Regions from separate parts of the Streptomyces sp. NBC_00536 genome, predicted to be linked through region 2. Evidence: riboswitches for the same ligand, from Rfam matches in the RefSeq annotation. Region 2 holds a riboswitch; the other holds the start of a gene.
What was found. Region 2 has a riboswitch for S-adenosylmethionine ahead of thrC (threonine synthase). Riboswitches for the same ligand answer to the same signal wherever they lie in the genome.
Positions count from the first base shown of each region.

Region 1: another riboswitch for S-adenosylmethionine. It lies ahead of OHS33_RS09980 (aminotransferase class V-fold PLP-dependent enzyme); the one in region 2 lies ahead of thrC (threonine synthase).

Region 1 covers NZ_CP107819.1:2,296,225-2,311,333, reverse strand. The annotation lists gene OHS33_RS10010 (hypothetical protein) at 85-486, opposite strand; gene ctaE (aa3-type cytochrome oxidase subunit III) at 663-1,283, shown strand; gene qcrC (cytochrome bc1 complex diheme cytochrome c subunit) at 1,360-2,169, shown strand; gene qcrA (cytochrome bc1 complex Rieske iron-sulfur subunit) at 2,166-3,224, shown strand; gene qcrB (cytochrome bc1 complex cytochrome b subunit) at 3,221-4,849, shown strand; gene trpD (anthranilate phosphoribosyltransferase) at 4,995-6,059, shown strand; SAM riboswitch class IV at 6,148-6,264, shown strand; gene OHS33_RS09980 (aminotransferase class V-fold PLP-dependent enzyme) at 6,493-7,881, shown strand; gene OHS33_RS09975 (Lrp/AsnC family transcriptional regulator) at 8,136-8,417, opposite strand; gene OHS33_RS09970 (rhomboid family intramembrane serine protease) at 8,414-9,112, opposite strand; gene OHS33_RS09965 (hypothetical protein) at 9,286-9,525, shown strand; gene OHS33_RS09960 (NYN domain-containing protein) at 9,570-10,934, shown strand; gene OHS33_RS09955 (C40 family peptidase) at 11,187-12,218, shown strand; gene OHS33_RS09950 (C40 family peptidase) at 12,462-13,508, shown strand; gene OHS33_RS09945 (hypothetical protein) at 13,560-14,687, shown strand; gene OHS33_RS09940 (glycosyltransferase family 4 protein) at 14,707-15,109, shown strand, end outside.
Region 2 covers NZ_CP107819.1:4,528,121-4,543,229, reverse strand. The annotation lists gene OHS33_RS20005 (hypothetical protein) at 1-542, shown strand, start outside; gene groL (chaperonin GroEL) at 651-2,273, opposite strand; gene OHS33_RS19995 (cold-shock protein) at 2,590-2,796, opposite strand; gene OHS33_RS19990 (MoaD/ThiS family protein) at 3,217-3,492, opposite strand; gene thrC (threonine synthase) at 3,538-4,851, opposite strand; SAM riboswitch class I at 4,869-5,019, opposite strand; gene OHS33_RS19980 (glucosyl-3-phosphoglycerate synthase) at 5,214-6,164, shown strand; gene OHS33_RS19975 (alpha,alpha-trehalose-phosphate synthase (UDP-forming)) at 6,235-7,665, shown strand; gene otsB (trehalose-phosphatase) at 8,089-8,946, opposite strand; gene OHS33_RS19965 (DUF3263 domain-containing protein) at 8,981-9,217, opposite strand; gene OHS33_RS19960 (ABC transporter substrate-binding protein) at 9,252-10,556, opposite strand; gene OHS33_RS19955 (ROK family protein) at 10,735-11,667, shown strand; gene nagA (N-acetylglucosamine-6-phosphate deacetylase) at 11,667-12,818, shown strand; gene OHS33_RS19945 (1-phosphofructokinase family hexose kinase) at 12,938-13,885, shown strand; gene OHS33_RS19940 (CBM35 domain-containing protein) at 13,905-14,966, opposite strand; gene cdgB (diguanylate cyclase CdgB) at 15,046-15,109, opposite strand, start outside.

The DNA of each region.
Region 1 (15,109 bases), 2.2 Mb from region 2:
CCGCGCCAGACGCACAACGGCCCCTGGAAGCCCGTAGAAGGGCTCCAGGGGCCGTTGGCGCGATGACCGGGTGCTTCAGGTGCCTCAGGCGCTCACGGACAGCCGCGTCCGCAGTACGTCGGCCAGGGCCTCGGGGAAGTCCACCGGGTCGACCGGCAGGGTCACCGCCCGGTCGGCGCGGCTCCAGGTGGCCAGCCAGGCGTCCTGCGGGCGCCCGATCAGCAGCAGCACCGGGGGACACCGGAAGATCTCGTCCTTGATCTGCCGGCACACGCCCATGCCCCCGGCCGGTACGGCCTCACCGTCCAGCACACAGGCGTCGATGCCGCCCGCGTCCAGCTCCTTGAGGACGGCGTCCATGGTGGCGCACTCCAGGAACTCCACCGGCGGCAGGTCCGCTGCGGGCCTGCGCCCGGACGCCAGCCGCACCTGCTCCCGGGTGTTGGCGTCATCGCTGTAGACCAGAACCCGCGCAGTCGCCCGCATTTCGTTCCTCCACGTGTCACATGAATCACGTTGATGATGTCGCGGATGCTACTCCGTCCGACACCCTGTCAACATCGGTTCGCAGGGGCCTCTGATGGGCCGTTCGGGCCTTGCACACGCCCCGGACACTCCGAACGGCACCCCCCGGGGTGAGGGCGGGATAAGCGACCGACATAATGTCGGTCGTGGCGACAGCAACGACAGTAGATACCGGGCACGCGCACCCGACGGTCAACAGGCCGAACCTCGTCAGCGTCGGAACGATCATCTGGTTGAGTTCCGAGCTGATGTTCTTCGCGGCCCTCTTCGCGATGTACTTCACCCTGAGATCAGTGATGGGCGCCGAGCATTGGGCGGAACAGGCCGAGGCCTTGAACCTGCCCTTCTCGGCGACGAACACCACGGTCCTGGTGCTTTCCTCGCTCACCTGCCAGCTCGGCGTATTCGCAGCCGAGCGCGGTGACGTGAAGAAGCTCCGGACGTGGTTCATCATCACGTTCATCATGGGTGCGATCTTCATTGGCGGCCAGGTGTTCGAGTACACCGAGCTGGTCAAGAAGGATGGCCTGAGTCTCTCGTCAGACCCGTACGGCTCGGTGTTCTACCTGACCACCGGCTTCCACGGGCTGCACGTGACGGGCGGCCTCATCGCCTTCCTCCTGGTCCTCGGCCGGACGTACGCGGCCAAGAGGTTCACCCACGAACAGGCCACGTCGGCCATCGTCGTGTCCTACTACTGGCACTTCGTCGATGTCGTCTGGATCGGCCTCTTCGCCACGATCTACCTGATCAAGTAGCGAACACGTCGCCGGGCCCGACCCGGCACTCCATCCAGACACACCGACGCAGAAGATCCTGACACCGGGGTAATCCGTGAAAAAGCTCTCCGCACGACGACGCCATCCGCTGGCGGCGGTCGTCGTTCTACTCTTCGCCCTGGCGGTCACTGGGGGGCTGTACGCCGCCTTCGCGCCCGCGGGCAATGCGCAGGCCGACGAAACCTCCCAGTCCCTCGCCATCGAGGAGGGCAAGAAGCTCTACGCCGTGGGCTGCGCAAGCTGCCACGGGACCGGCGGCCAGGGTTCCTCTGACGGCCCGAGCCTGGTGGGTGTCGGCTCCGCGGCCGTCGACTTCCAGGTGAGCTCGGGCCGTATGCCCGCCCAGCAGCCCGGCGCTCAGGTGCCGAAGAAGCCCGTCATCTACACCCAGGCGCAGACCGACCAGCTGGCCGCGTTCATCGCGTCCCTCGGTGCCGGTCCGATCACGCCGACCGGGAAGCAGTACGACCCGGCGGGCGCGGACATCGCCGCGGGTGGCGAACTGTTCCGCAACAACTGCGCGCAGTGCCACAACTTCACCGGTGAGGGCGGCGCGCTGACGCACGGCAAGTACGCCCCCAACCTTGAGGGCGTCGAGCCGAAGCACATCTACGAGGCCATGCTCACCGGCCCGCAGAACATGCCCTCCTTCCCCGACAGCACCATGCCGGAGAAGCAGAAGAAGGACATCATCGCGTACCTCCAGAACGTGAACGGCGAGAAGTCGAACAGCCCCGGCGGCCTCAAGCTCGGTGGCCTCGGCCCCGTGTCCGAGGGCCTCTTCGGCTGGATCTTCGGACTGGGTGCGCTGATCGCTGTCGCCGTCTGGGTCGCGGCCCACACCGCTAAGGCCAAGAAGTCATGAGTAGCCAAGACATTCCCGAAGAGAAGCACCTGCCGAGCGAGCAGGGCGACGCGCACCACGGTGGCGTGGCAGTGGCGGACGACCCGTTCGCCGACCCGGGCCTGCCGGCCCACAAGCCCCGTATCCAGGACATCGACGAGCGGGCGGCCAAGCGCTCCGAGCGCACGGTCGCGATGCTGTTCACGCTGTCGATGCTGGCCACGGTCGGCTTCATCGCCTCGTACGTGACCCTGCCGGTCGACAAGATCGTGTTCATCTTCCCCATCGGGAAGGTGAGCGCGCTCAACTTCGCCCTCGGCATGACCCTGGGCACGGCGCTCTTCTGCATCGGCGCGGGCGCGGTCCACTGGGCCCGCACCCTGATGTCCGACGTCGAGGTCGCCGCCGAGCGGCACGAGATCGCCGCTCCGCCGGAGGTCAAGGCGCAGGTCCTCAAGGACTTCGCCGACGGCGCCAGCGAGTCGGCCATCGGCCGGCGTCCCCTGATCCGCAACACGATGCTGGGCGCGCTGGCCATGCTGCCGCTGTCCGCCGTCGTGATCCTGCGCGACCTGGGCCCGCTGCCCGAGGACAAGCTCCGCAAGACCCTGTGGGCCAAGGGCAAGCTGCTCATCAACTCCAACACGATGGAGCCGCTGCGTCCCGAGGACATCATCGTCGGGTCGCTCACCTTCGCCATGCCCGAGGGCCTGGAGGAGGACCAGCACGACTTCCAGACGCAGATCGCCAAGGCTGCCCTGATGATCGTCCGCATCAAGCCGGAGGACATCAAGGACAAGCAGGAACTGGAGTGGTCCCACGAGGGCATCGTGGCCTACTCGAAGATCTGCACCCACGTCGGCTGCCCGATCAGCCTGTACGAGCAGCAGACGCACCACGTGCTCTGCCCGTGCCACCAGTCCACCTTCGACCTCTCCGACGGCGCCCGCGTCATCTTCGGTCCCGCTGGTCACGCGCTTCCGCAGCTGCGCATCGGCGTGAACAGCGATGGCTTCCTCGAAGCGCACGGCGACTTCGAAGAGCCCGTCGGTCCTGCATTCTGGGAGCGCGGATGAGCACTGCCACTGAAACGACGGAGCGCAAAGCGCCTGCCGGCGAGCGCGTAGCGGACTGGGCGGACGGCCGCCTGGGCATCTACGGCCTCGCCAAGGCCAACATGCGCAAGATCTTCCCGGACCACTGGTCCTTCATGCTCGGTGAGATCTGCCTCTACAGCTTCATCATCATCATCCTCACGGGTGTGTACCTGACGCTGTTCTTCCACCCGAGCATGAACGAGGTCGTGTACCACGGCTCGTACGTGCCGATGCAGGGCGTCCAGATGTCCGAGGCCTTCGCCTCGACCCTGGACATCAGCTTCGACGTGCGCGGCGGTCTGCTGATCCGCCAGATCCACCACTGGGCGGCGCTGATCTTCGTCGCCGCGATGGTCGTGCACATGATGCGCGTGTTCTTCACCGGTGCGTTCCGCAAGCCGCGTGAGGTCAACTGGGTCTTCGGCTTCCTGCTGCTGTTCCTCGGCATGTTCACCGGTTTCACCGGTTACTCGCTGCCGGACGACCTGCTGTCGGGTACCGGTGTCCGCTTCATGCAGGGCGCCATCCTGTCCGTCCCGGTCGTCGGCACGTACCTGTCGATGTTCCTGTTCGGCGGGGAGTTCCCGGGCGGCGACTTCGTCTCCCGGTTCTACTCGGTGCACATCCTGCTGCTGCCCGGCATCATGATGGGCCTGCTGGTGGCCCACCTGATCCTGGTCTTCTACCACAAGCACACCCAGTTCGCGGGCCCCGGCAAGACGAACAACAACGTCGTCGGCATGCCGCTGCTGCCGGTCTACATGGCCAAGGCCGGAGGCTTCTTCTTCCTGGTCTTCGGTGTCATCGCGGCCATCGCGGCGATCGCCTCGATCAACCCGATCTGGGCCATCGGCCCGTACCGCCCGGACCACGTGTCCACCGGTGCGCAGCCCGACTGGTACATGGGCATGCCGGAAGGCCTCATCCGCGCGATGCCGGGCTGGGAGATCAACCTCTGGGGCCACACGCTGGTCCTGGGCGTGTTCATCCCGCTGCTGCTCTTCCCGCTGGTGCTCTCCTCGATCGCCATCTACCCGTTCATCGAGTCCTGGGTCACCGGGGACAAGCGCGAGCACCACATCCTGGACCGCCCGCGCAACGTCCCGACCCGCACGGCGTTCGGTGTCGCCTGGATCGCGGAGTACATCGTGCTCCTCATCGGCGGCGGCAACGACATGTTCGCCCAGTACTTCCACCTGTCGATCAACTCGATCACCTGGTTCGTCCGGATCGGCTTCTTCGCCGTCCCGGTCCTCGCCTTCATCGCCACCAAGCGGATCTGCCTCGGCCTCCAGCGCCGGGACCGGGACAAGGTGCTGCACGGTCGCGAGACCGGCATCATCAAGCGCCTGCCGCACGGTGAGTTCGTCGAGGTCCACGAGCCGCTCTCGCAGGGCAAGCTGCACACGCTCACCTCGTACGAGCAGTACAAGCCGATCGAGATCGGCCCGACGGTCGACGAGAACGGTGTCGAGCGCAAGGTGAAGGCCCTGGAGAAGCTCCGTGCGAAGCTCAGCAAGGGCTTCTACGGCGAGAACAACCAGATTCCGAAGCCCACGGCGGAGGAGTACAAGGAGATCCAGAGCGGCCACGGCCACCACTGACTCCGCATGACCGACTGATTTCGGTCAGTCTTCGCGTCGCCACGGCAAGAGCCCCGTCCAGTCACTGGACGGGGCTCTTTGCCGTCCGCTCCGCCTGGATAGGCTGGGGCCTCACCCATCGACTGTGGACCATCAGGAGCGGACCATGAACGTTGTGACCCCGGCAGGCGGCGACAGCGTGGCGGCCCGTACCTGGCCGGCCGTACTGGACGCCCTTCTCGACGGCCGCGACCTCGGCGCGGACGACACGGCGTGGGCGATGGACCGGATCATGCGCGGCGAGGCCACCAACGCCCAGATCGCGGGCTTCGTGGTCGCGCTGCGGGCCAAGGGCGAGACCGTGGCGGAGATCAACGGCCTCGTGCGGACCATGTACGAACACGCCAACCTGATCGAGGTCCCGGGCCGCACGGTCGACATCGTCGGCACCGGCGGCGACGGCGCCAAGACGGTCAACATCTCGACGATGTCCGCCATCGTCGTCGCCGGTACGGGCGCCAAGGTCGTCAAGCACGGCAACCGCGCCGCCTCCTCCTCCAGCGGCGCCTCGGACGTCCTGGAGAAGCTCGGCGTCAACCTCGACCTGAGCCCCGCCCGGGTGGTCGAGGTCGCGGAGGAGGCGGGCATCACCTTCTGCTTCGCCGTCAAGTTCCACCCGGCGCTGCGGTACGCGGCCACCGCCCGTAAGGAACTGGGCATCCGCACCACCTTCAACGTGCTGGGCCCGCTGACCAACCCCGCGCGGGTACGGTCCCAGGCGACCGGGGTCGCCGACCCCCGGATGGCCCCCATCGTGGCGGGAGTCCTCGCCGAGCGCGGCTCCTCCGCGCTGGTGTTCCGGGGCGACGACGGCTTCGACGAACTGACCACCACGGCGACCTCCCGGGTGTGGTGGGTGCGCGACGGCAAGGTCGCCGAGCAGGCCTTCGACCCACGCGACATCGGCATCCCGCTGGTCGACGTCTCCGCGCTGCGGGGCGCGGACCCCGCCTACAACGCGGACGTGGCCCGCCGCCTGCTGGCGGGGGAGACCGGACCGGTCCGCGACGCCGTCCTGCTCAACTCCGCGGCCGCCCTGGTGGCCCTGGACCCGGGCACCGGCACCCTGGAGGAGCAACTGGCCGCCGGCATCGTCCGCGCGGCCGAGTCGGTGGACTCGGGCGCGGCCCTGGCGGCGCTGGACCGCTGGGTGAAGGCCAGCAACGCGTAACCCTGCGAGGTGGTTTTGCGTCAGGCCCCGGTTCCGACATGCGGACCGGGGCTTGTGCGTGCCGGATCTTGTGGCAGGATGCTGACCAGGTCACGAGTGACAGCGTTTAGGCCCCGGCTTGCTGTCCGGCAACCCTCCTTCCGTGGCGGGGTGCCCCGGGTGATGACCAGGCCGTAGGCAGCGAGGCTTACGGCAAGCGCGGATCCCTCGATTCCAGGGGTCCTGGTCTCTAGAGGAGCGTTTTTCCGTGAGCAAGCGAATGCGATAGGGCGACTCGCCCCTTCTTCACCCCCGGAAACAGGGTCCTGTCCGCGTACCCCTCGGTACCTTCGACGCACCCCACCGTCTCCCGGGGCTTTCCCGTACCCCGCCGCACCCGGCCGCGTACGGGCCACTTGAAGCCATTCACCCCTGCCTGCCGGGAGATACCGCCATGTCCGCATCCCTGAACGCCGCTGCCACCACCACCGCCGACGCCGCTTGTGACGCGGCCTGTGCCGAGCCGCTCCAGGTGCTCGGCCGGGACGTCACCGTGCCGCTCGTCACCGGCGGCGAAGTCACCTACGCGGCCCTCGACTACGCGGCCAGCGCCCCGGCCCTGCAGCGCGTCTGGGACGACGTGGCCGCCTACGCCCCGTACTACGGCAGCGTGCACCGCGGAGCCGGATACCTCTCGCAGCTCTCCACCGACCTCTTCGAGCAGAGCCGGGCCACGGTCGCCGAGTTCCTCGACTGCCGCCCCACCGACCAGGTGGTCTTCACCCGGTCCACCACCGACTCGCTGAACCTCCTCGGCCAGGTCCTCCCCGCCGACTGCCAGGTCTTCGTCTTCGAGACCGAGCACCACGCCTCGCTGCTGCCGTGGCGGGGCGCGGAGGTCACCTACCTCAACGCGCCCCGCACCCCGGGCCAGGCCGTCGCCACGCTGGAGCGGGCGCTCGCCGACCGCGACCCCTACGGTCCCGCGCTGGTCTGCGTGACCGGCGCGTCCAACGTCACCGGTGAACTGTGGCCGGTCAAGGAACTCGCCGCCGCCGCGCACGCCCACGGCGCGCGGATCGTCCTGGACGCCGCCCAGCTCGCCCCGCACCACCCCGTGTCCGTCCAGGACCTCGACGTCGACTGGGTCGCCTTCTCCGGCCACAAGCTGTACGCGCCCTTCGGCTCCGGCGTGCTCGCCGGGCGGGCCGACTGGCTCCAGGAGGCCGAGCCGTACCTCGCGGGCGGCGGGGCCTCCCGCAAGGTCGCCCGGCGCGAGGACGGCGGCGTGGACGTCGAGTGGCACACCACCGCGGCCCGCCACGAGGCCGGCTCCCCGAACGTCATCGGCGTCTACTCCATCGCCTCCGCCTGCCGGGCGCTGACCGAGGCCGGGTTCGACACGCTGGTCGCCCGCGAGCGGCACCTGATCGCGAAGGTCCGCGAAGGCCTGGCCGAGGTCCCCGCGGTGCGGATCCTGTCCCTCTTCGGTGACGACGCGCCGCGCGTCGGCGTCATCTCCTTCGTCGTGGACGGCTGGAACAGCTCCCACTTCGCCGCCGCGCTGTCCGCCGAATACGGCATCGGTGTCCGCGACGGCCTGTTCTGCGCCCACCCGCTGGTGCGGACCCTGCTCGGCAGCGAGCCGCAGGCCCAGGGCGAGTGCGGGGCGCCGGATTCGGAGCCGGGGGAGCGCTCGCTGAACGCGATCCGCGTCAGCTTCGGGGCGGGGACGCCGGACGAGCACGTCGCGCGGTTCGTCGGGGCCGTCCGGGAGCTGGTGGCCCAGGGCGCGCAGTGGACGTACCGCACGGAAGAAGGCCGCTGCGTCCCGGCCGTGTGACGTTCCGCCTCAATCGCCGGCGGGGCTCGGGGTGTGTCCCCGTACCCAGGGTCGGGTGGGCGGGCCGTGTCCGTGCCGGTGCCCCGCACGAGTGTCTCCTCGGCTCGCGGGCGCGGGCCGGTCGGACAGTGCACCCGGTGGTGACCGCTCGTCCTGCGGGGACACTCCTGCGTGTCCCCGTCCCGGCCACGACCCGCCGCGCGGGGCCCATCCCAGCCCCGCCGGCGTTTGAGGCGCCCCCGGAGGGACAGCGGCTACGCGTCGAGGCCGATGGCGAAGGCCGCTTCCAGGTCGTGCTGGGAGTACGTGCGGAACGCCACGTGCGTGTCCGTGGCCTCCACGCCCGGGATCTTGCTGATGCGGCCCGGGATGATGTCCGCCAGGTCGTCGTGGCGGGGCACCCGGACGAGGGCGATCAGGTCGTAGGTACCCGTGACGGAGTACACCTCGCTGACGTTCTCCAGCGCGGCGATCGACTCGGCGATCTCGGGGATGCGGTCCACGCTGGTCTTGATGAGCACGATCGCGGTGATCACGGCTGGCTGTCTCCCTCGGTGGCCGTCGCTGGTCGCCTCACTCTAGTCGTACGCCGATATCGGACCCACGCGTAGAGGAACCCGACCGAGAAGCCCACCACGTGGGCCAGGTACGCCACTCCGGGCCCGCTCCCGGCGCGCTGGGCCGCCAGCCACTGCAGGCCGAACCAGAACAGCAGCACGATCCAGGCCGGGAAGCGCAGCGGCACGAAGAAGAGGAACGGGAAGAGGCTGGTCACCCGCGCCTTGGGGAAGAGGCAGAGGAAGGCCCCCAGGACGGCCGAGATGGCCCCGGAGGCGCCGACCAGGGTCTGGTCGGAGGAGGCGTTGGCCGCCGCGTAGGCGGCCAGGGCGAGGTAGCCGGTGGTGACGTAGAAGACGAGGAACCGGGCCCGCCCCATCCGCTCCTCGGTCATCGCGCCGAAGACGTAGAGGAAGAGGCAGTTCCCCAGCAGGTGCAGCCAGCCGCCGTGCACGAAGAGCGCGGTCAGCGGGGTGAGCGCCGCGCGGCGGCCGCCGGCGAAGAGTTCGTCCGGTACGACGCCCCAGTGCCGGAAGTACGCCGTCCCGGCGGCGACGAGCCGCTCGCCCGTGCCGTAGACCGGGTTGAGCCCGGAGGCCGGGCTCAGGACGAAGACGGCCGCGCAGGCCGCGATCAGCGCGTACGTCACCACGGGGCCGCGGCTTGGGGTCATGGGACAGAGCATGGCGTAAGGGGAGGGACCGGGGCAGCTCGCCCCGCCGCGTCTCGCATGGGGGACAGGGCCCGGCGCGAGGGTGACGTCAGGCCGTAGGGTTACGAGCTACGGTCCCGCCGAGAGGCGCGGACCGCTTTAATTGAAAGAGCGACCAAGGAGTGAGCGGCCTGATGACGGTTCCCCTGCCGACCGAGACGACCCGGTGGCGCTGCACGCTGTGCGGCAACCTCACGCGGTTCGACGTCACCCGTTCGTCGAAGGTCGTGGAGTACGTCCACCTGGACCTCGCCGGGGAGCCCAAGGTCGAGGAGCGCGAGGTGGTCAATGAGACCATCGAGTCGGTCCGCTGCCGCTGGTGCAACGCGGTGGACCAGATCGAACTCGTGGACCGGCCGGGTTCGGACTCCTGAGGGAGTCGGAACCCGCGGTCGAGAAGTAACGGTAGGGGTGACGGATTGTGGAGCCAGCAAGCGGCGCTGAGCCGGCCGACGCGGCCGGTGACGCCGCGGAGGTGCTCGACCGCCCGCTGCCCGAGGGCGTGCGGCGCAAAGTGGTCGCGCTGGTCTCGGACGCCTTCGGCGGGCTGACGGTCGCCGACCTTCCGGGCCAGTTGCGCCAGTACGCCCGGTTCACCCCCACCCGGCGGGCCAAGTTCGCGGGCAACGCGATGGCGGCGGCCGTGGAGACGGACGCCGTCTTCCGCGGCCGGGTCGCCGAGAAGCTGCGCGAGGCCCAGCCGGAGCTGTCGGCCGCGCTGGAGTCCGGCGCGCCGCCCGCCGCCGCGGATCCGCTGGACGTCGCGGCCGCCGCGTACGTCCTGCGGCCCGCGGGCTGGGTCAAGCTCGTGGCCGCGGCCGGCGAGGAGGCGCAGCGCGCCGACGCCGAGCGGGTCGGCGAGGAGACCCAGCGCGAGCTGGAGCGGCTGCGCGAGGAGCTGGCGCACCTGCGCGAGCAGCAGCGCACCGGCGGCGAGCAGGTGCGTACGGAGCTGGAAGCGGCCCGCAAGGAAGCCGAATCGCTTCAGCGCAAGCTGCGCAGCGCCCTCAACGACGTCAAGCGGGGCGAGGCGGCCCTGCGCAAGGTGATGGCCGAGGTCGACGGGATCCGCAGCGAGACCGGTGCGCGGGTGGTGGCGGCCGAGAGCGAGTCGCGGCGGCTCAAGTCCCGGCTGGCGGAGGTGGAGTCGGCGCTGGAGACCTCGCGCCGGGCCACCCGCGAGGGCCGCAGCATCGAGGACATGCGGCTGCGGCTGCTGCTGGACACGGTGCTCGACGCGGCCCAGGGGCTGCGCCGGGAGCTGGCGCTGCCGCCGGTCTCGACGCGTCCCGCGGACACGGTGGAGGCGGTGGAGCCGGGCCGGATGACCCCGAAGGACATCGCGGCGCGGGCGCTGTCGGAGACCGATCCGGCGCTGCTGGACCAGTTGCTGGCGCTGCCCCAGGCCCATCTGGTGGTGGACGGCTACAACGTCACCAAGACCGGCTATCCGACGATGCCGCTGGAGAAGCAGCGGCTGCGGCTGCTGGGCGGGCTGTCGATGCTGGCCGCCCAGAGCGGGGCCGAGATGACCTGTGTCTTCGACGGGGCCGAGCTGGCCGCGCCGGTGCTGCTGGCGCCGCCGCGCGGGGTGCGGGTGCTGTTCTCCAAGGCGGGCGTCACGGCGGACGAGTTGATCCGTCAGCTGGTGCGCGCGGAGCCGCCCGGGCGGCCGGTGGTCGTGGTCTCCACGGACCGGGAGGTGGCGGACGGCGTGGCCAAGGCGGGGGCGCGGCCGGTCACGTCCGCCTTGTTGCTGAAGCGGCTTTCGCGCGTTTCGTAACTCCTGGGCGCGATCGCCGGATTGCCGGGATTTTCGGAACGTACCGTCAAGTGACCGCTACGGGGCGTGGGGTGAAGGTAAAGAAGCTGGTCGGTGACCGATTTTTTTGTCGTCAGGATTTGAACTGATCACAGGAAGGTCACTAGGGTCGGCCCAAACCTTCGTGCGATGGATCACTCATTCGGGGTGCCGGGCGAAGGGGCTGCCGAGTGTGCGTGCTCCGGCGGCTCTAGGAAGAAGGAGCTCGCCCCCGTGGCGTCCCACCGTCGACCCAAGCAGCCGAGCCGCCTTCGCGTGACCGTCCTGACGGCCACCGCGACCGCGGCCGTCGTCCTCTCCGCCAATGGCGCCTCCGCCGCCCCGCAGCCGAGCAAGGACGAGGCCAAGGCCAAGGTCGACGCGCTCTACGAGGAGTCCGAGCAGGCCACCGAGAAGTTCAACGGGGCCAAGGAGCGCCAGGAGAAGCTGGAGAAGGAGATCGGCCAGCTCCAGGACCAGGTCGCCAAGGGGCAGGACGAACTCAACACCCTGCGCAGCGCGCTGGGTTCGATGGCGAGCGCCCAGTACCGCACCGGCGGCATCGACAACTCGCTGGCGCTCTTCCTCTCCGCGAACCCGGACGAATACCTCGACAAGGCCTCCACGCTGGATCAGCTGAGCGGCCAGCAGGTCGAAGCCGTCAAGAAGATCCAGGCCAAGCAGCGGAGCATGGCGCAGAAGCGTCAGGAGGCCTCGGGCAAGCTCGCCGACCTCGACGCCACCCGCAAGGAACTCGCCGAGAAGAAGAAGACCTCCCAGGACAAGCTCGCCGCGGCCCGGGAGGTCCTCAACTCCCTGAGTGAGCAGGACCGCGCGAAGATCAGCTCCGACGAGAAGAAGGCCAGCAGCGGAGCCGCCGACACGGCGAACTCCGGCGGCGGCGCCAAGGGCTCGGGGCGGGCCGGAGCGGCCCTCGAATACGCCAAGCAGCAGCTCGGCGACGCCTACAACATGGGCGACACGGGCCCCGACTCCTGGGACTGCTCGGGCCTGACCCAGTGGGCCTACGCCCAGGCCGGCGTGGACATCCCGCGCGTCACCTACGACCAGGCGAACGCGGGCCGCCACCTGAGCCAGAGCGAACTGCAGCCCGGCGACCTGATCCTGTTCTACGACGACCTGCACCACGTCGGCCTGTACGCGGGCAACGGGATGACGCTGCACGCCTCCAACCCGCGCGGCGGCGTGAAGTACGAGGCCGTCGCCAACATGCCCTTCCAGTTCGGCGTCCGCGTCGGCGGCTGAGCCCGCCCCCTTCCGTAAGGGGCGCGCCGTACACCGCCCATCCGGGCGAATTGCACACGCGCGCTCCGCCCCCTCGCCCCGTCGGTGACCTGCGTCTCCGGCGGGGCGTCACTGTGCGTGCCCCTCGGAGGTCGTTGGCCGGTGCGTGCTCGCGCCGCTACTGTCTGCCAGCGCGGAACCCGGCACACGGCCGTCCAAGAGGGCGGACCCGGGCCCCGCGCCAGCGGAAGGGAGCGGCTCAACGTGGCATCCCATCGCCGGACCGCGCCTACGGGGCACGACCGGAGCACCAGGGTCACCGTCCTGACCGCCGCCGCGGCCACCGCCGCGGTCGCCCTGACGGGCGTACCGGCCAGCGCGGCCCCCGCGGACCCGCCCGCCGGGACCCGGGCCCAGGTGGACCAGCTGTTCGAGGAGGCCGAGCAGGCCACCGAGCGGTTCAACGCGGCGGGGGAGCGCAGCGCGAAGCTGCGCGCCGAAGTCCTGCGCGCCCAGGACGCCGTGGCCCGCGGCCAGGACCGGATCAACACCATGCGCGGGGTGCTCGGCAGCTTCGCCGGGGCCCAGTACAAGTCCGGCGGACTCGACCCGGCCGTCGAGCTGATGCTCTCCGAGGACCCCGACGAGTACCTCGACAAGGCCAGCGCCCTCGACCGGCTGACCGGCCGCCAGACCCGGCAGCTCGACGAACTGCGCGAGGAGCAGCGCAAGCTGGACCAGGAACGCCGCGAGGCCTCCCACAAGCTCGCCGAACTCGACGAGCTGCGCGCCGACACCGCCCGCCAGAAGCGCTCCGTCACCGCCAAGCTCGCCGCCGCCCAGCGGCTGCTCAACGCGATGCCGACGGAGGAGCGGGCGTCCTACGAGCGGTCCTCGCGCTCCGGCGGCCGCGCCGACGCGCTGCCCGAGGGTCCGGAGGCGTTCGGGTCCGGGGGCGCGTCCTCGGGGCGCGCCGCGACCGCCGTGATGGCGGCCAGGGCCGCGGTCGGGCGCCCGTACGTGTGGGGGGCCACCGGGCCCTCCGGATTCGACTGTTCCGGGCTGATGGTGTGGTCCTACCGGCAGGCGGGCGTCTCCCTGCCGCGCACCTCGCAGGAGCAGCGGCACGCGGGCCGCCGGGTGTCCCTCTCCGAGGCGCGGCCCGGTGACCTGGTGACCTACCGCTCGGACGCCAGCCACGTGGGCATGTACGTCGGCAACGGCCAGGTGGTGCACGCCCCCTACCCGGGGGCCGCCGTGCGCTACGACCCCGTCGGGATGATGCCGGTGTCCTCGGTGACCCGGCCGTGAGCTGCCCAGCCGTGCGCTGACCCGGGTGTGCCGCGCGCGTACGATCGCCGGATGGTCCGGGGTCCCGTACGCGCGCTGCTCCTGCTGCTGGCCGTCCTGCTGGCCTGGGGGTCGGCCGGCTGCGGTGGTGGGGCCGTGGCGCGCCCCGACGGCGCCGAGCGGGCCGTCCGGGCGGCGGTCTCCGCGTGGTCGGCCAAGCCCCCCGCGGCGCTCGCCGCGGTCCCGCTGGAGGGCTGGACGTACGAGGTCACCTCGGTGCGCCGGGACGGCGCCCGGGCCTCCGCCCGCGCGGAGCTGCGCTACAGGCTCACCGGGTACGACGCCGCCCCGGCGGGTTCGGCCCGGGCACTGACGCTCAGCGAGGACGGCGCCGGGTGGCACGTCACCGGTGACCGGCCCGCGCCGGGAGCGCTGCCGCAGCTGTGGGACCAGAGCCCGGTGAGCGTGGTGCGCGCCGAGCACGTGCTGGTGCTGGGCGCCGCCGGGCGGACCCGGGAGAGCCTGGAGGAGATCGCGGTGGTGGCCGGGCGGGCCGTGCCCGAGGTCGGCGCGGCCTGGCCGCGGCCGTGGGCGGGCCGGTTGGTGGTCCTGGTCCCCGCCGACCTGGACGCGATGGCGGCCCTGCTGGGGCGGCCCGCCGACTCCTACCGGGGGCTGGCGGCGGTCACCACCGGGCTGGTGGGCGTGTCCCCGGCCCCGGCGGACCGGATCGTGGTCAACCCGCAGGCGTACGAGGGCCTCAGCGAGCTGGGCCGCCAGGTGGTCCTCACCCACGAGAGCACCCACGTCGCCACCCGCTCCGCGACCACCGCCTCGACCCCGCTGTGGCTCTCCGAGGGCTTCGCGGACTGGGCGGCGTACCGTTCGGCGGGGCGCACCCCGGCGGAGGCCGCCCCGGCCCTGCGCCGGGCCGTGAACCGGGGTGAACTTCCGTCCGCGCTCCCCCCGAACGAGGCGTTCACCTTCGGGGGTGACGCGCAGGCGATGGCCCGGGCCTACGAGGGGGCCTGGCTGGCCTGCCGGCTGATCGCCGACCGCTGGGGCGAGGCGGCCCTGGTCAGGCTCTATGCCGAAGCAGGCCGGAATCCGCTGCCGACGGCCCTGCGGAGCACCCTCGACACCGACCTCCCAAACCTCACCCAAACGTGGCAATCGGCCCTGCGGGAGGAGCTGCGCTGAGCGGTAGCCTCGCCGCCTGATGCACAAGACGCTGATCGTGACCAACGATTTCCCGCCACGTCCGGGCGGCATCCAGGCCTTCCTGCACAACATGGCGCTGCGCCTGGATCCCGGCCGGGTCGTCGTCTACGCCTCCACCTGGAAGCGGGGCGCGGAAGGCGCCGCGGCCACCGCCGCCTTCGACGCGGCGCAGCCCTTCCCCGTCGTCCGGGACCCCGCGACGATGCTGCTGCCCAGCCCCCGGGTGACCCGCCGGGCCACCGAGCTGCTGCGCGAACACGGCTGCGAGGCGGTCTGGTTCGGGGCCGCCGCCCCGCTCGCCCTGATGGGCCCGGCGCTGCGCCGGGCGGGGGCCCGCCGGGTGGTGGCGACCACGCACGGGCACGAGGCGGGCTGGGCCCAGCTGCCCGGCGCCCGCGCCC
Region 2 (15,109 bases):
AGATGATCGCGGCCGTGGAACAGTCGCTCCCCGGGGGCCGGTTCAGCGAGAAGACCGGGCAGAGCAACAACCCCGCGGATCCGTCCGCCGGGTACGTCGCCAACGGCGGCATGGCCGTAGACGACGGGCACGGCGTCGCCTACGTCGGCGTCTCGGCCCTGCGGCTCAAGCTGCCGCTCAGGGACGGCGACGGGCTGAACTGCGAGGAGAAGCGGACGCCCAAGCGGGCCAAGGGTGACACCTGCGAGCTGCGCGAGCTGCCGAGCAGCGCCGCGGTCCCCGGCGGGGCGCTGGTGATGTGGGAGAAGACCGCGGCGGAGCAGCCGGTCCGGGCCGACACCGCCCACCGCTGGACGATGACGGTCACCCTGAAGGCAACCGGCGCGCAGGTTCAGATGGTGCAGTGGAACAGCCCCGGCGGCGGCACCGGCGGCGGCGTGTTCCCGAAGGCGACCCGGCCCGCTCCCCCGCTCTCCGAGGAGCAGGCGGAGGCCGCCCTCACCGGCGCCGTCTGGGCACCGGTCCTGGGCGCCGTCGGCTGAGCCAACGAAACATCTCAAATAAACGCCCGAGGGCGGCACCCCCCGTGGGGAGTGCCGCCCTCGTTCGAAGAACAGCCGATCAACCGTCGGGCCGGAGCCCGGGGCGGATCAGAAGTCCATGTCACCGCCCGGCATGCCGCCGCCCGCGGGGGCACCGGCCTTCTCGGGCTTGTCGGCGATGACGGCCTCGGTGGTGAGGAAGAGGGCCGCGATCGACGCCGCGTTCTGCAGCGCGGAGCGGGTGACCTTCGCCGGGTCGATGATGCCCTCGGCGATCATGTCGACGTACTCGCCGGTCGCGGCGTTCAGGCCGTGACCGATCGGCAGGTTGCGCACCTTCTCGACGACGACGCCACCCTCGAGACCACCGTTGACGGCGATCTGCTTGAGCGGGGCCTCCAGCGCGAGCTTGACGGCGTTGGCGCCGGTCGCCTCGTCGCCGGTGAGCTCGAGCTTCTCGAAGACCGCGGAGGCCTGGAGCAGGGCCACGCCGCCACCGGCGACGATGCCCTCTTCGACGGCCGCCTTGGCGTTGCGGACGGCGTCCTCGATGCGGTGCTTGCGCTCCTTGAGCTCAACCTCCGTCGCGGCACCGGCCTTGATGACGGCCACGCCGCCGGCCAGCTTCGCGAGGCGCTCCTGGAGCTTCTCGCGGTCGTAGTCCGAGTCGGAGTTCTCGATCTCGGCGCGGATCTGGTTGACGCGACCCTGGACCTGGTCGCTGTCGCCGGAGCCGTCGACGATCGTGGTCTCGTCCTTGGTGATGACGACCTTGCGGGCGCGGCCGAGCAGGTCGAGGCCCGCGTTCTCCAGCTTGAGGCCGACCTCCTCGGAGATGACGGTGCCGCCCGTGAGGATGGCGATGTCACCGAGCATGGCCTTGCGGCGGTCGCCGAAGCCCGGAGCCTTGACGGCGACGGACTTGAAGGTGCCGCGGATCTTGTTGACGACCAGGGTCGACAGAGCCTCGCCCTCGACGTCCTCGGCGATGATCAGCAGCGGCTTGCCGGACTGCATGACCTTCTCCAGGAGCGGCAGCAGGTCCTTGACCGAGCCGATCTTGGAGTTGACGATCAGGATGTACGGGTCGTCGAGGGACGACTCCATGCGCTCCATGTCGGTGGCGAAGTACGCCGAGATGTAGCCCTTGTCGAAGCGCATGCCCTCGGTGAGCTCAAGCTCCAGGCCGAAGGTCTGCGACTCCTCGACCGTGATGACGCCTTCCTTGCCGACCTTGTCCATCGCCTCGGCGATGAGCTCGCCGATCTGGGTGTCGGCGGCGGAGATGGAGGCCGTAGAAGCGATCTGCTCCTTGGTCTCGACATCCTTGGCCTGGGCCAGCAGGGCGGCGGAGACGGCCTCGACGGCCTTCTCGATACCACGCTTGAGGGCCATCGGGTTCGCACCGGCGGCTACGTTGCGCAGGCCCTCGCGGACGAGCGCCTGGGCCAGCACGGTGGCCGTGGTCGTACCGTCACCGGCGACGTCATCCGTCTTCTTGGCGACTTCCTTGACCAGCTCGGCGCCGATCTTCTCGTACGGGTCCTCGAGCTCGATCTCCTTGGCGATGGAGACACCATCGTTGGTGATCGTGGGGGCGCCCCACTTCTTCTCAAGGACGACGTTGCGACCCTTGGGGCCAAGGGTGACCTTGACGGCGTCGGCGAGCTGGTTCATGCCTCGCTCGAGACCGCGCCGGGCCTCCTCGTTGAACGCAATGATCTTGGCCATCTGAAGTGGTCCTCCCGGACAGCGGTGGATTGCTCCTGGACCGCGCCCGCGCCCGCGACGGACGGCCTGTTGAGCCTGCCGGTTCCTTCCCGCCAGACTCGCTGGGCCTCACCGACCCGGTCCTCGTTTAGTAGCACTCTCACCAGGAGAGTGCTAACGCCAATGATTAGCACTCGGCACCCCCGAGTGCAAGCGGCTTCGGGGAACAGCCGGTGAACGACGGGGCCGGGCGCGGGCCGGGCGTACGAGGGGCCCGCATCCCCTGTCTCAGGATGCGGGCCCCTCGTGTTCGTCTGTCGGTGGTCGATCGCTCCGGCTAGCCGACTGCGAGCTTGACCATGTCCGCCTGCGGACCCTTCTGGCCCTGCGAGATCTCGAACTCGACCCGCTGACCCTCTTCAAGGGTGCGGTATCCGTCCATCTGGATGGCGCTGTAGTGGACGAACACATCCGCACCACCGTCGACCGCGATGAAGCCGTAGCCCTTCTCCGCGTTGAACCACTTGACGGTGCCCTGAGCCATGCCTAACTCCCCTATTACTGGCCCTTGCGCAGGACCGCACTTCGCGGACCCGGGTCAGAACTTGCGCCGGAACGCCTCGACCGGGGCTGAATGTATCCGCACCGCTGCTGTCTGCGACAGGTCATTCCGACGAGAAATCCGGACACGCCAATAGATTGAAATAGGGTGAAAATTAGGAATCTTCCGGGGCAACTCGGGCCGGACAAACTGCGCCAACGACCCATAGCGCGCCTGCATGTTGACTCAATGTCAACCCTTCCGCGACCCGTTCATATGCGGCGGGCAAGAACAGCGGCGGGGACTTCCCCAACTCTACCGCGCCCAACCAAGCAGAATTGCCCCCTCCGTTTCTTACCGGAGGGGGCAATTCAGGTTTTCGCCTGCTCGGCAGGCCTACAAGGCGGGCCTACAAGGAGCGGCTCAGCCGCCCGCGACGGCGGGAATGATCGAGACACCCACGCCGTCGGGCGTCGGCGTCTGCAGCCCGCTCTCGAAGCGCACGTCGTCGTCGTTCACGTAGACGTTCACGAAGCGGCGCAGCTTGCCCTGGTCGTCGAGCACGCGGGCGGCGATGCCCGGGTGGCTCTGCTCCAGGGAGTCGATGACCTCGCTGAGGGTCGCGCCCTCGGCGGGGACCTCGGCCTGGCCGCCGGTGTAGGTGCGCAGGATGGTGGGGATGCGGACGTTGACGCTCATGGCGCTACTGCCTTTCCGGGGGTCAGAGGACGGTCGGGAGGGTGGTCACGCCAGGCCGGCGGCGCGGAACGCGTCCAGGCTCGGGCGGATGGTGGCGGTCTGGCCGCTGTCGCCGGCCACCGCCTCCAGGGTCTTGAGGCCGTCACCGGTGTTCAGGATCACGGTGGTGAGCGCCGGGTCGAGCTGCCCGTTCTCGATGAGCTTCTTCGTCACGCCGACGGTCACGCCGCCCGCGGTCTCGGCGAAGATGCCCTCGGTCTGCGCCAGGATCTTGATGGCCTCGACGACCTGCGTGTCGTTGACGTCCTCGACGTAGCCGCCCGTACGGCGGGCGATGTCCAGGACGTACGGGCCGTCGGCCGGGTTGCCGATGGCCAGCGACTTGGCGATGGTGTCCGGCTTCTGCGGGCGGACCACGTCGTGACCGGCCTTGAAGGCGGTCGAGACGGGCGAGCAGCCCTCGGCCTGGGCGCCGAAGATCTTGTACGGCTTGTCCTCGACCAGGCCGAGCTTGATCAGCTCCTGGAGGCCCTTGTCGATCTTCGTGAGCTGCGAGCCGGACGCGATCGGGATGACGATCTGGTCGGGCAGCTGCCAGCCGAGCTGCTCGCAGATCTCGTACGCCAGCGTCTTGGAGCCCTCGCCGTAGTACGGGCGCAGGTTGACGTTGACGAAGCCCCAGCCCTCGCCGAGCGGGTCGCCGATCAGTTCGGAGCAGAAGCGGTTGACGTCGTCGTAGTTGCCCTCGATGCCGACCAGGTCACCGCCGTACACGCCGGCCATGACGACCTTGCCCTGCTCCAGGTCGTGCGGGATGAACACGCAGGAGCGCAGTCCGGCGCGGGCGGCGGCGGCGCCGACGGCCCCGGCCAGGTTGCCCGTGGAGGAGCAGGAGAGCGTGGTGTAGCCGAAGGCGCGGGCGGCCTCGACGGCGATCGCGACGACCCGGTCCTTGAAGGAGTGCGTCGGGTTGCCGGAGTCGTCCTTGACGTAGAGCTTGCCGGTGACGCCCAGCTCCTTGGCCAGGTTCTCGGCGTCCACGAGCTTGGTGAAGCCCGGGTTCAGGTTCGGCTTCGAGGCCACGTCGGCGGGGACGGGCAGCAGCGGGGCGTAGCGCCAGATGTTGGCCGGGCCGGCCTCGATCGCGGCGCGCAGCGCTTCGGGGTCACCGGCCGGAAGCTCGTAGGCGACTTCCAGGGGGCCGAAACACTCGGCGCAGGCGAAAATGGGACCCAGTTCGAAGCGGGTGGCACATTCGCGGCAGGAAAGCGCGACGGCGGGTCCGAGATCGACGGTGGTCGCAGCAGAAGTGGCGGAAGTGGTGGTCGCGGCAGAGGTGGCGACAGTCTGTGCAGACATGACGGCGAGGCCCTTTCTCCTCATCTTCCCCGTGGCGCACTTCGCCACGAGACGGATTTGGCACCTTCCCTAGCCGGGGACCTCGCTGACTTTGCAAAAATCGCGAGACCGACTGGAGGGTTGCCGGGGCTTCAACGGGCCGTATCCCTCTGCCCCTCTGGATGAGCGGTATGGCGCGAACGCGCCTTGGCGGCGCACCCGTGCGTTTGTACGTGGGGACCCCCGACATGCGATGGTCCTCCGCGTTGTTCAAGACTGTAACCGAAGGCATGGATGGTTGAGACAGCCGTCCAAACCGCGAGATGGATCATATTTCGGCCATAACGATGGCCGGGACACCACTGAATCAGGGAGTGCTGAAGGTGCTGGAAGAGGTGGAGCGCTGGCTGGGGGCCCGCTCCTGGTCCGCCACCGACCGACCGCTGGAGCGGCTACTTTCGGCCAAGCGGGCATCGGGCATCAGGGTCAGTGTCGTGTTGCCCGCTCTCGACGAGGAGGCGACGGTCGGCGCGATCGTCGAGGTCATCCGCCGTGACCTGATGGATTCCCTGCCCGTACCGCTCGTCGACGAACTCGTCGTCATCGACTCCGGGTCGAGCGACCGCACCTCCGAGGTCGCGGCCAAGGCCGGCGCCCGCGTGGTGCACCGCGACGACATCCTGCCGCGGGTCCCGGCCCTGCCCGGCAAGGGCGAGGTGCTGTGGCGCTCGCTCCTGGTCACCAGCGGGGACATCGTCTGCTTCGTCGACGCCGACCTGCGCGACTTCTCCGCCGCCTTCGTCTCCGGGATCGTCGGCCCGCTGCTGACCGAGCCGGACGTGCAGTTCGTCAAGGCGATGTACGACCGCCCGCTCGGCGACGCGCCCGGCCAGGGCGGCCGGGTCACCGAACTGGTGGCCCGCCCGCTGCTGAACCTGCACTGGCCGCAGCTGGCCGGATTCGTCCAGCCGCTGGGCGGCGAGTACGCCGTACGCCGCTCCCTGCTGGAGCGGCTGCCGTTCCCCGTCGGCTACGGCGTCGAGCTGGGGCTGCTCGTGGACGCGCTGCACACGGCCGGCCTGGACGCGCTCGCCCAGGTCGACGTCGGCGTACGGCTGCACCGCCACCAGGACGGGCGGGCGCTGGGCCGGATGGCCGCCGCGATCTACCGGACCGCGCAGCTGCGGCTCTCGCGCGGGCACCTCGTACGGCCGGAGCTGACCCAGTTCGAGCGCGGGCCGGACGGCTTCGAACCGCACACCTACCCGGTGGACACGGTGGAGCGGCCGCCGATGCGGGACGTGGAGGAGTACGCCCACCGGCGCGTGGCCTGACGGGTGCCCCGGCGCGCCGCATGACGGGACTCACGGTTTGAGGGAACGTCGGCCGGGCTAGGTTGCCCGCATGGCCTCTCAGGTACTCGTCGCCGCCAACCGCGGCCCGCTCTCGTACGCCCTCGACGCCGAAGGCACGCTCAGTGCCCGGCGCGGCGGGGGCGGTCTCGTCTCCGGCCTCTCCGCCGCCCTCGCCCAGCAGCCGGAGGCGCTGTGGATCTGCGCGGCGCTCTCGGAGGCGGACCGCGAGGCGGTGCGCCGGGGGGTCGCCGAGCCGGGCGTGCGCATGCTGGACATCGACCCGGCGGTCTATGACGACGCCTACAACTCCATCGCCAATTCGGTGCTCTGGTTCACCCACCACCACCTGTACGACATTCCGCGCGAGCCCGTCTTCGACGCGGCGTTCCACCGGGCCTGGGAGTCGTACATCGCCTACAACCGGGCCTTCGCCGAGGCGCTGGCCGAGGAGGCGGGGCCGGGCGCGCGGGTCCTGGTGCAGGACTACCACCTGGCGCTGGTGCCCGGCATGCTGCGCCTGCTGCGGCCCGACCTGCTGATCGCGCACTTCACCCACACTCCGTGGGCCTCCCCCGACTACCTGCGCGTCCTGCCCACGCACGTCCGCGAGGAGCTGGCCTGGGGCATGCTCGGCGCGGACCTGGTCGGCTTCCACACGGGGACCTGGGCCGGAGCGTTCCTGGCATCGATGGCGGAGATGGACGACCGCTACGGCGTGGTCACGGTGGACGGCGACGACATCGACCACCGGCGGTACGCGGTCTGGTCGCGCCGGACCACCGCGGTACGGGTCTTCCCGCTCGGCGTGGACGGCGACGAACTGCGCGCGCTGGCGCACCGGCCCGAGGTCAACGACAAACTGGCCGCGCTGCGGGCGGAGGTCGCCGGGCGCAAGACGATCGTCCGCGTGGACCGCACCGAACTGTCGAAGAACATCCTGCGCGGGCTGCTCGCCTACCGGGAACTGCTGACCACCCGGCCCGAATGGCGCGGGCGCGTGGTGCACCTGGCGTCCGCCTACCCCTCGCGGCAGGACCTGGCCGTGTACCGGGCGTACACGGAGTCCGTGCGGGAGCTGGCCGCGGAGATCAACACGGAGTTCGCCACCCCGGACTGGCAGCCGGTGATCGTCTCCGTCGAGGACGACTTCGCGCGCTCCCTGGCGGCGTACCGGCTCGCGGACGTGGCTCTGGTGAATCCCGTGCGGGACGGGATGAACCTGGTCGCGAAGGAGATTCCGGTGGTGTCGGAGGCGGGGTGCGTGCTGGTGCTGTCCTCCGGGGCGGGGGCGTACGAGGAGCTCCACTCGGATGCGCTGACGGTGAACCCGTACGACGTCACGGAGACGGCCTCCGCACTGCACGCTGCCCTGTCCATGCCGGACGGCGAGCGCGCCGAGCGCACCAAACGCCTGGCGGCGACCGCCACCGCCCTCCCCCCGGCGTCCTGGCTCACCGCCCAACTCACCGCCCTCGCTTAGCCCTCAATCGCCGGGCGGGCTGACCCATGCGCTCAATCGCCGCGCGGGCTGAGGATCTGCCCTCAATCGCCGGGCAGGCTGACCTCGTGCGCTCAATCGCCGCGCGGGCTGATCTTGCCTCCGGCGGGCCCTCAAACGCCGGGCGGCTGGGGGTGCCCACCGGCCCAGCGAATCCAGCCCCGCCGGCGTTTGAGGCGCCCCCGGAGGGCGAACCGGCCGCAGCTCGGTCTATCGCCGTGCGGGCCGATGTCGCCTCCGGCGGGCCCTCAAACGCCGGGCGGGCTGGGATTGCCGGGCAGGCCACGCCGGCAAACCCAGCCCCGCCGGCGATTGAGGCGCCCCCGGAGGGCCCAGCAGCCGCGGGCGCCCACCGAGGGCAGCGAATCCAGCCTCGCCGGGCGGCTGAAACTGCCCCCGCCGGGGCTAGAGGGCGGCGGCCAGGGTGGCGAGGAAGGCGGCTATGTGGGGCGGGCCCGCGAGGGTGAGGTCGGCTCGGGCGGCCAGCTCGGGAACTTCGGCGGAGCCGCTGCACAGGAGGAGGCCGGGGATCCCGTCCGAGCGGAGCTTTTCCACGGCGGAGAAGGCGGCCAGGTCGCCCAGGTCGTCCCCGGCGTACAGCACCGCCTCGGCCCCCGTCTCCGCGAGGTAGGACGAGAGGGCCACCCCCTTGTCCATCCCCGGCGGACGGAGTTCCAGCACGGCCCGCCCTGGTTCGACGATCAGCCCGTGCCGCGCGGCCAGCTCGGCCAGCGGCCCCCGCAGCGCGTCGAAGGCGGCCGCCGGATCCGCGGCGCGGCGGGTGTGGACGGCCAGGGCCCGCCCCTTCTCCTCGATCCAGGTGCCGCGCCACGCCCCGATGGAGTCGAGGAATCCCGGCAGCTCGGCCCGCAGGGCCGCGACCCCGGGGTGTTCGGCGGGGGCGTGGACGCTGCCGGTGACGGCGTCCCAGCGTTCGGCTCCGTAGTGGCCGAGGACGACGAGGTGTTCCAGCCCCGGCACCCCGGCGAAGCCCCCGTGGCGGACGGCGACCCCGGCGGGCCGCCCGGTGATCACGGCGACGGACGCCACCCGCGGTGCGAGCGCGGCGAGCGCGGGCACGGCGTCGGGGTGGGCGCGCGCCTGGTCGGGGTCGGGCACGATCTCGGCGAGGGTGCCGTCGAAGTCGAGGGCGATCACGGACCGGCGCGGGTTGCGCAGCAGGGCGTCGAGCCCTTCGCGTCCGGCGGCGGTGACGGGCACCGGCAGGTGGTTCATCGGCAGGCTGTGCGGATGGCTCCCCATGCCCTCGACCCTAACGGTCCCCCCGACCGGAGGGCTATCGCCGGGCGCGCTGCGCTTCGCGCAGCCTGCGCAGGCGGTTGACCGTACCCGGCGCGTGGGCGAGCGCCCGGGGGTCGTCCATCAGCGCGTTGAGCAGCTGGTAGTAGCGGACGGGGGGCATCCCGAGCACTTCCCGTATCGCCCGCTCCTTGGCGCCGGGTCCGGGCCAGGTGCGCCCCTCGTACGCGAGCACGGCGGCTTCCGTCTCCGTCAACCGCCCGCCCTCCGTCATACCGCCAGATTAACGCCGCCCACCGACAGGACGCTCAGTGCGTGTCCGCCGCCCGCGCCGAGCGCGCCATCTCCTCCAGCGTCTTGGCCGGCTGTCCGCCCGGCTGGACGGTCTTGCCGATGTTCTGCTTGATGTTCTCGCTCACCCCGGCCCAGGACTTCTTGCCGACGGGGTAGAGCCGCGAGGTGGGCAGCGCCTGGAGGAAGGTCTTGAGCTGGCTCGCGCCCGCCCCGTTGGCCGCTTCCATCGACCGATAGCCGCTGGTGGTCACCGGCAGCAGGTCGTAGCGGCTGGTGAAGGCGGTCTGGTTGTCGGCGGAGTAGAGGAAGTCGAGGAACTTGCCGGACTCCTTGCGGTGGCCGTTCTTGAAGGCCATGACCCAGTCGGCGACGCCCATGCCGGGCTTCTCGGCGCCGTCGGCGGTCGGCAGGGCGACCATGCCGAACTTCACGCCCTTCCCGCCGGCCTGCTTGATCAGCGTCGGGTGGCCGTTGAGCATGCCGACCTCGCCGCGCGTGAAGCCGTCGAAGGCGGCCTGGCGGTCGAGCTTCGCGGGCTCGACGGGGCCGGTGAGGCCGCCGCCGACCAGGGTGTCGCGCAGGTACTCGAAGGTCTTGACGTTGTCCGGGGAGTCGAGGGCGTAGGACTCCTCGTTGTCGGTGTAGCCGCCACCGCCCGCGAGCAGCCAGTTCATGGTCTCGGCCTGCGCCTCCTCGCGGCCCAGGGGCAGCGCGAAGGGGGTGGGGACCTTGGCCGCCTTGAGTTTCTTGGCGGCGGCTTCCAGTTCGGACCAGGACTTGGGCTGCCAGCCCTTGCCGGTGCCGACCGCGCTCGCCGGGATGATGCCCGCGTCGGCGAAGAGCTTCTCGTTGTAGAAGAGCAGCCGGGTGCTGGCCACGAAGGGCATGCCGTACTGGACCCGCTTGACCTTGCCCGCGTCGGCGAGCGGCGCGAGGAAGTCGGCCTCGGTCTGTACGGAGAGCAGCTCGTCGGCGGTGTAGAGCTTGTCGGCGGCCGCGTAGTCGGCGTAGGCGCCGATCTGCGCGATGTCGGGGGCCTTGCCGGCCTTGACCAGCTCGGCGACCTTCGCGTCGACCTCGGTCCAGGAGTAGACGTTGACCTCGACCTTGATGCCGGGCTGCTCCTTCTCGAAGCGGTGGGCGAGGTCCTTCCAGTACGTGGCGGAGGAATTCGCCGGATTGTCCCCGTAGTCGGCCGCCACGACGCGCAGGGTCACCTCGTTGTTCCCGCCGAGGACCTCGCTCCCGCAGCCGGTCAGGGTCACGGTCATGCACAGTGCGGCGCCGGAGGCCGCCAGGCTCAGGTAACGGGCTCTCACAGCTCTCGGTCCACCCCATGGTTGTACGTACGATCCACGTAAGGTCTACACCACTTTCGCGGAGTGTCCACAACCGGACGGGGGTCGGGGTCCCCCATTTGTATGGCCACTCAACAATCCCTCTCAGTGGACTAGACCTTTGCCCGTCGAGCACGCGAGACTGTCACCTGTGAAACCCGTGAAACACGTCATCGCCCTCGATGTGGGCGGCACCGGGATGAAGGCCGCCCTCGTCGCCGAGGACGGCACTCTGCTCCACGAGGCGCGCCGCGCGACCGGCCGCAAGCGGGGCCCCGACGCCGTCGTCGAGTCGATCCTGGAGTTCGCCTCGGAACTGCGCGACCTGGGGGCGCAGCGCTACGGAGGCAGCGCCCGCGCCGCCGGAGTCGCCGTCCCCGGGATCGTCGACGCCGAGAACGGGATCGCCGTCTACGCGGCGAACCTGGGCTGGCGCGACGTACCCATGCGCGCCCTGCTCAGCGAACGCCTCGGCGGCATCCCCGTCGCCCTCGGGCACGACGTGCGCACCGGCGGACTCGCCGAGGGCCGCATCGGCGCGGGCCGGGGCGCCGACCGCTTCCTCTTCGTGCCGCTCGGCACCGGCATTGCCGGCGCCATCGGCATCGCGGGCCGGATCGAGGCGGGCGCCCACGGCTACGCGGGCGAGATCGGCCACATCGTGGTCCGCCCCGGCGGCCCCGCCTGCGGCTGCGGCCAGTACGGCTGCCTGGAGACCCTCGCCTCCGCCTCCGCCGTCACCCGCGCCTGGGCGGCCGCCTCCGGCGACCCCGACGCGGACGCCGCGGACTGCGCCAAGGCCGTCGAATCCGGCGACCCGCGCGCCCAGGAGGTGTGGCTGGCCGCCGTCGGAGCCCTCGCCGACGGGCTGGTCACCGCGCTCACCCTGCTGGACCCGCGCACGCTGATCATCGGTGGCGGGCTCGCGGAGGCCGGGGAAACCTTGTTCACACCACTTCGGACGGCCGTGGAGGAACGCGTGACGTTCCAGCGGCTGCCCGAGATCGTTCCGGCGGCCCTCGGGGACACCGCCGGATGCCTGGGCGCGGGTCTGCTCGCCTGGGACCTACTCGCCACGGAGGTACCTGCCTGATGGCCGGAAGCGCACACAGCACCGTTCTCTCCGGCGCCAAGGTGGTGCTGCCCACCGGGACCGTCACGGGCGGCCGCGTCATCGTCGAGGGCGAGCGCATCGCGGGCAGCGCCCACGAGGACGCGCGCACCCTCGACCTGGCCGGACACTGGATCGTCCCCGGCTTCGTGGACATGCACAACCACGGCGGTGGCGGCGCCTCCTTCACCTCCGGCACCCCCGAGGAGATCCTCAAGGGCGTACGGACGCACCGCGAGCACGGCACCACCACGCTGGTCGCCTCCACCGTCACCGGTGACCTCGACGAGCTGGCCCGGCGGGCCGCGCTGCTCGCCGAGCTGACCCAGCAGGGCGAGATCGCGGGCATCCACTTCGAGGGCCCCTTCATCAACCCCTGTCGCAAGGGCGCGCACAAGGAGGACCTGCTGCGCGACCCGGACCCGGCCGAGGTCCGCAAGCTGATGGACGCCGCGCACGGAGCGGCCCGGATGTTCACCCTGGCCACCGAGCTGCCGGGCGGGCTGGACTCCGTACGCCTGCTGGCCGAGCACGGGGTGATCGCCGCGATCGGGCACACCGACTCCACCTACGACCAGACCCGCGAGGCCATCGACGCGGGCGCCACCGTCGCCACCCACCTCTACAACGCGATGCCCGGCCTGGAGCACCGCGCGCCCGGCCCCATCGCGGCGCTGCTGGAGGACGAGCGGGTCACCGTCGAGCTGATCAACGACGGCACCCACCTGCACCCGGCGATGCTGGAGCTGGCCTTCCACCACGCGGGCGCGCACCGCGTCGCGCTGATCACCGACGCGATGGACGCGGCGGGCTTCGGCGACGGCACCTACCACCTGGGTCCGCTGGAGGTCGAGGTCAAGGACGGCGTGGCCCGGCTGGTCGAGGGCGGCTCCATCGCGGGCTCGACGCTGACCCTGGACACCGCCTTCAAGCGGTCGGTGACCCTGGACCGGCTGCCCGTCGAGTCCGTGGTCCAGGCGATCTCCGCGAACCCGGCCCGGCTGCTCGGCGTCTACGACCGGGTCGGCTCGCTGGAGCCCGGCAAGTACGCCGACCTCGTCGTCCTCGACGCGGACTTCGACGTCAAGGGCGTCATGCGGCGCGGCGAATGGATCGTCACCCCGGCGGTGTGAGCCCGGCCGCCTGAGCCCGGCCGTTCGAGCGCAGGCGGCGGGCGGTCGGCCCGGGGGACTGGGCCGACAGCCCTGCATTTGGCATGATCCCGGCAGACCGATACCCGGGGGTCCGCCACATGATCGTCACCGTCACACTCAACACCGCACTCGACGTCACCTACCGCGTGCCGAGGCTGCTGCCGCACGCCTCGCACCGGGTGTCCGACGTCATCGAGCGCCCCGGCGGCAAGGGCCTCAACGTGGCCCGGGTGCTCGCCGCCCTCGGCCACGAGGTCACCGCCACCGGCTTCGCGGGCGGCCCGGCGGGCGAGGCGGTGCGCGCGGGCCTGGCCGCCCACGCGCCCGGCGTCGTCGACGCGCTCGTCCCCTGCGCGGGCCCCACCCGCCGCACCCTGGCCGTGGCCGACGCGGCGACCGGCGACACCACCCAGTTCAACGAACCCGGCCCGCTGATCACCACCGCGGAATGGGCCGCCTTCCAGGGCCGGTACGAGACCCTCGTACGGTCCTCCGCGCGCCCCGTCGCCGCCGTGGCCCTGTGCGGCAGCCTCCCGCCCGGCGTCCCCGTCGGCGCGTACGCGCTCCTGATCCGCACCGCCCGCGCGGCCGGCGTCCCGGTCCTCCTCGACACCAGCGGCGAGGCCCTGCGCCGCGGGATCGCCGCCCGCCCCGAGATGATCAAGCCGAACGCCGCCGAACTCGCCGAACTGACCGGCTCCCGCGACCCGCTCCCCGCCACCCGCGACGCCCGCCGCCGCGGCGCCCACGCGGTCATCACCTCGCTGGGCCCCGCCGGGCTGCTCGCCGCCACCCCCCAGGGCACCTGGCGGGCCGCCCCGCCCCGCGCCCTGTCCGGCAACCCCACCGGAGCCGGGGACTCCGCCGTCGCGGGCCTCCTGTCGGCACTGGCCGAGGGCCTCGACTGGCCCGCCCGCCTCACCCGCGCCGTCGCCCTCTCGGCGGCCACCGTGCACTCCCCGGTCGCGGGAGAGTTCGACCCCCGCACCTACGAAGAGGTACGGGGGTCGGTCACCGTCACGCAGGCACCCGGTCCCGGTCAGTGACCAGGGCCCGGGGTCGGCGTCAGCTCGCTTCGAGCCACAGCTGGTCGATGAGGACGTCGCACTGGTTGCCCGCCTCGCACGAGATCTTGACGGTGTTCGCGCCCGCCTTGAGGTCGACCAGCGAGTAGGTGTTGGTCCAGCCCTTGTCCCACTCGCCGGGCTTCGCGTTCGCCCAGTTCTTCATGTTTATCGGACGGGTCTGCGCCTCGCCGTTGACGGTCAGCGTGGTCGTGCCGTCCTTGCCGGGCACCCCGTAGGTCATCTTCAGCTTGTAGTTGCCGGCCTTCGGCACGTCCAGCGACCAGGTCAGCGACGCGCCCGGCTTGTTGAAGCCGCCCACGTACTGACCGGTGCTCGACTTGGCGCCCGGCACCGCGTTCTGCACGCTCGCACCGCCCGCCAGCGCGAAACCGGAACCCGTCGCGTCCGCCTTCGGCAGCGCCGGGCCCGCCGAGGGCGACGCCGAGCCGCTCGGCGACGTGGAGGACGGCGGCTGCTGGGACTGCGACTGCGTCGTGCCCTTGTCCTTGCCGTCCGCCTTGTTCTGGTCCTTGTTGTCGTTCCCCCAGATCACGGCCGCGCCGATGCCGATCGCCACGGCGGCGACCACCGCACCGGCCGCGATCAGCATGCCGCGGCGGCTGGACCCGCCGCCGTTGCCGCCGCCGTGACCGCCGCCCTGGGGCGGGATGGCCTGGGTGTACTGCTGCTGCGGGGGCACGCCGTAGCCGCCCGCCTGGAGCGCTTCGGGGGCCTGGTACTGCGCCTGGTACTGCGGGGCCGGGCCGTTCGGGTACGCGGGCTGCTGGCCCGGGCCCTGCTGCGGCGGGCCCTGCTGGTAGGGGACCTGGCCGCGCTGGCCGCCGTACGTCCGGTCGCCGACCGTACGCACCTGGTTGTAGGAGGTCCTGGGAACACCTGGCTGCGCACCACCGGCGGGGCCGGGGTAGCCGTATCCGCCACCCTGTCCGGGCGGCGTGGCGCCGGCGGCCTGCCCGTCCTCGTAGAGGTAGCCGAACGGGTCGTCGTCCTCGGGCTTGTTCGCCCCACCGTTCGAGCCGTGGTTCGCGGGCGTCGTCATCTCAGGTCACTCCTTTCGACCCACGGGAGCCTACCTCGAACAGGCAAGCTCCAGGCGCTCTGCCACCAGGTGGACGGACTCAGCCCGCCCTGCGGTGGGCCTTGGAGCGCGAGCGCTTCTCGATGTACATCCGCTGGTCGGCG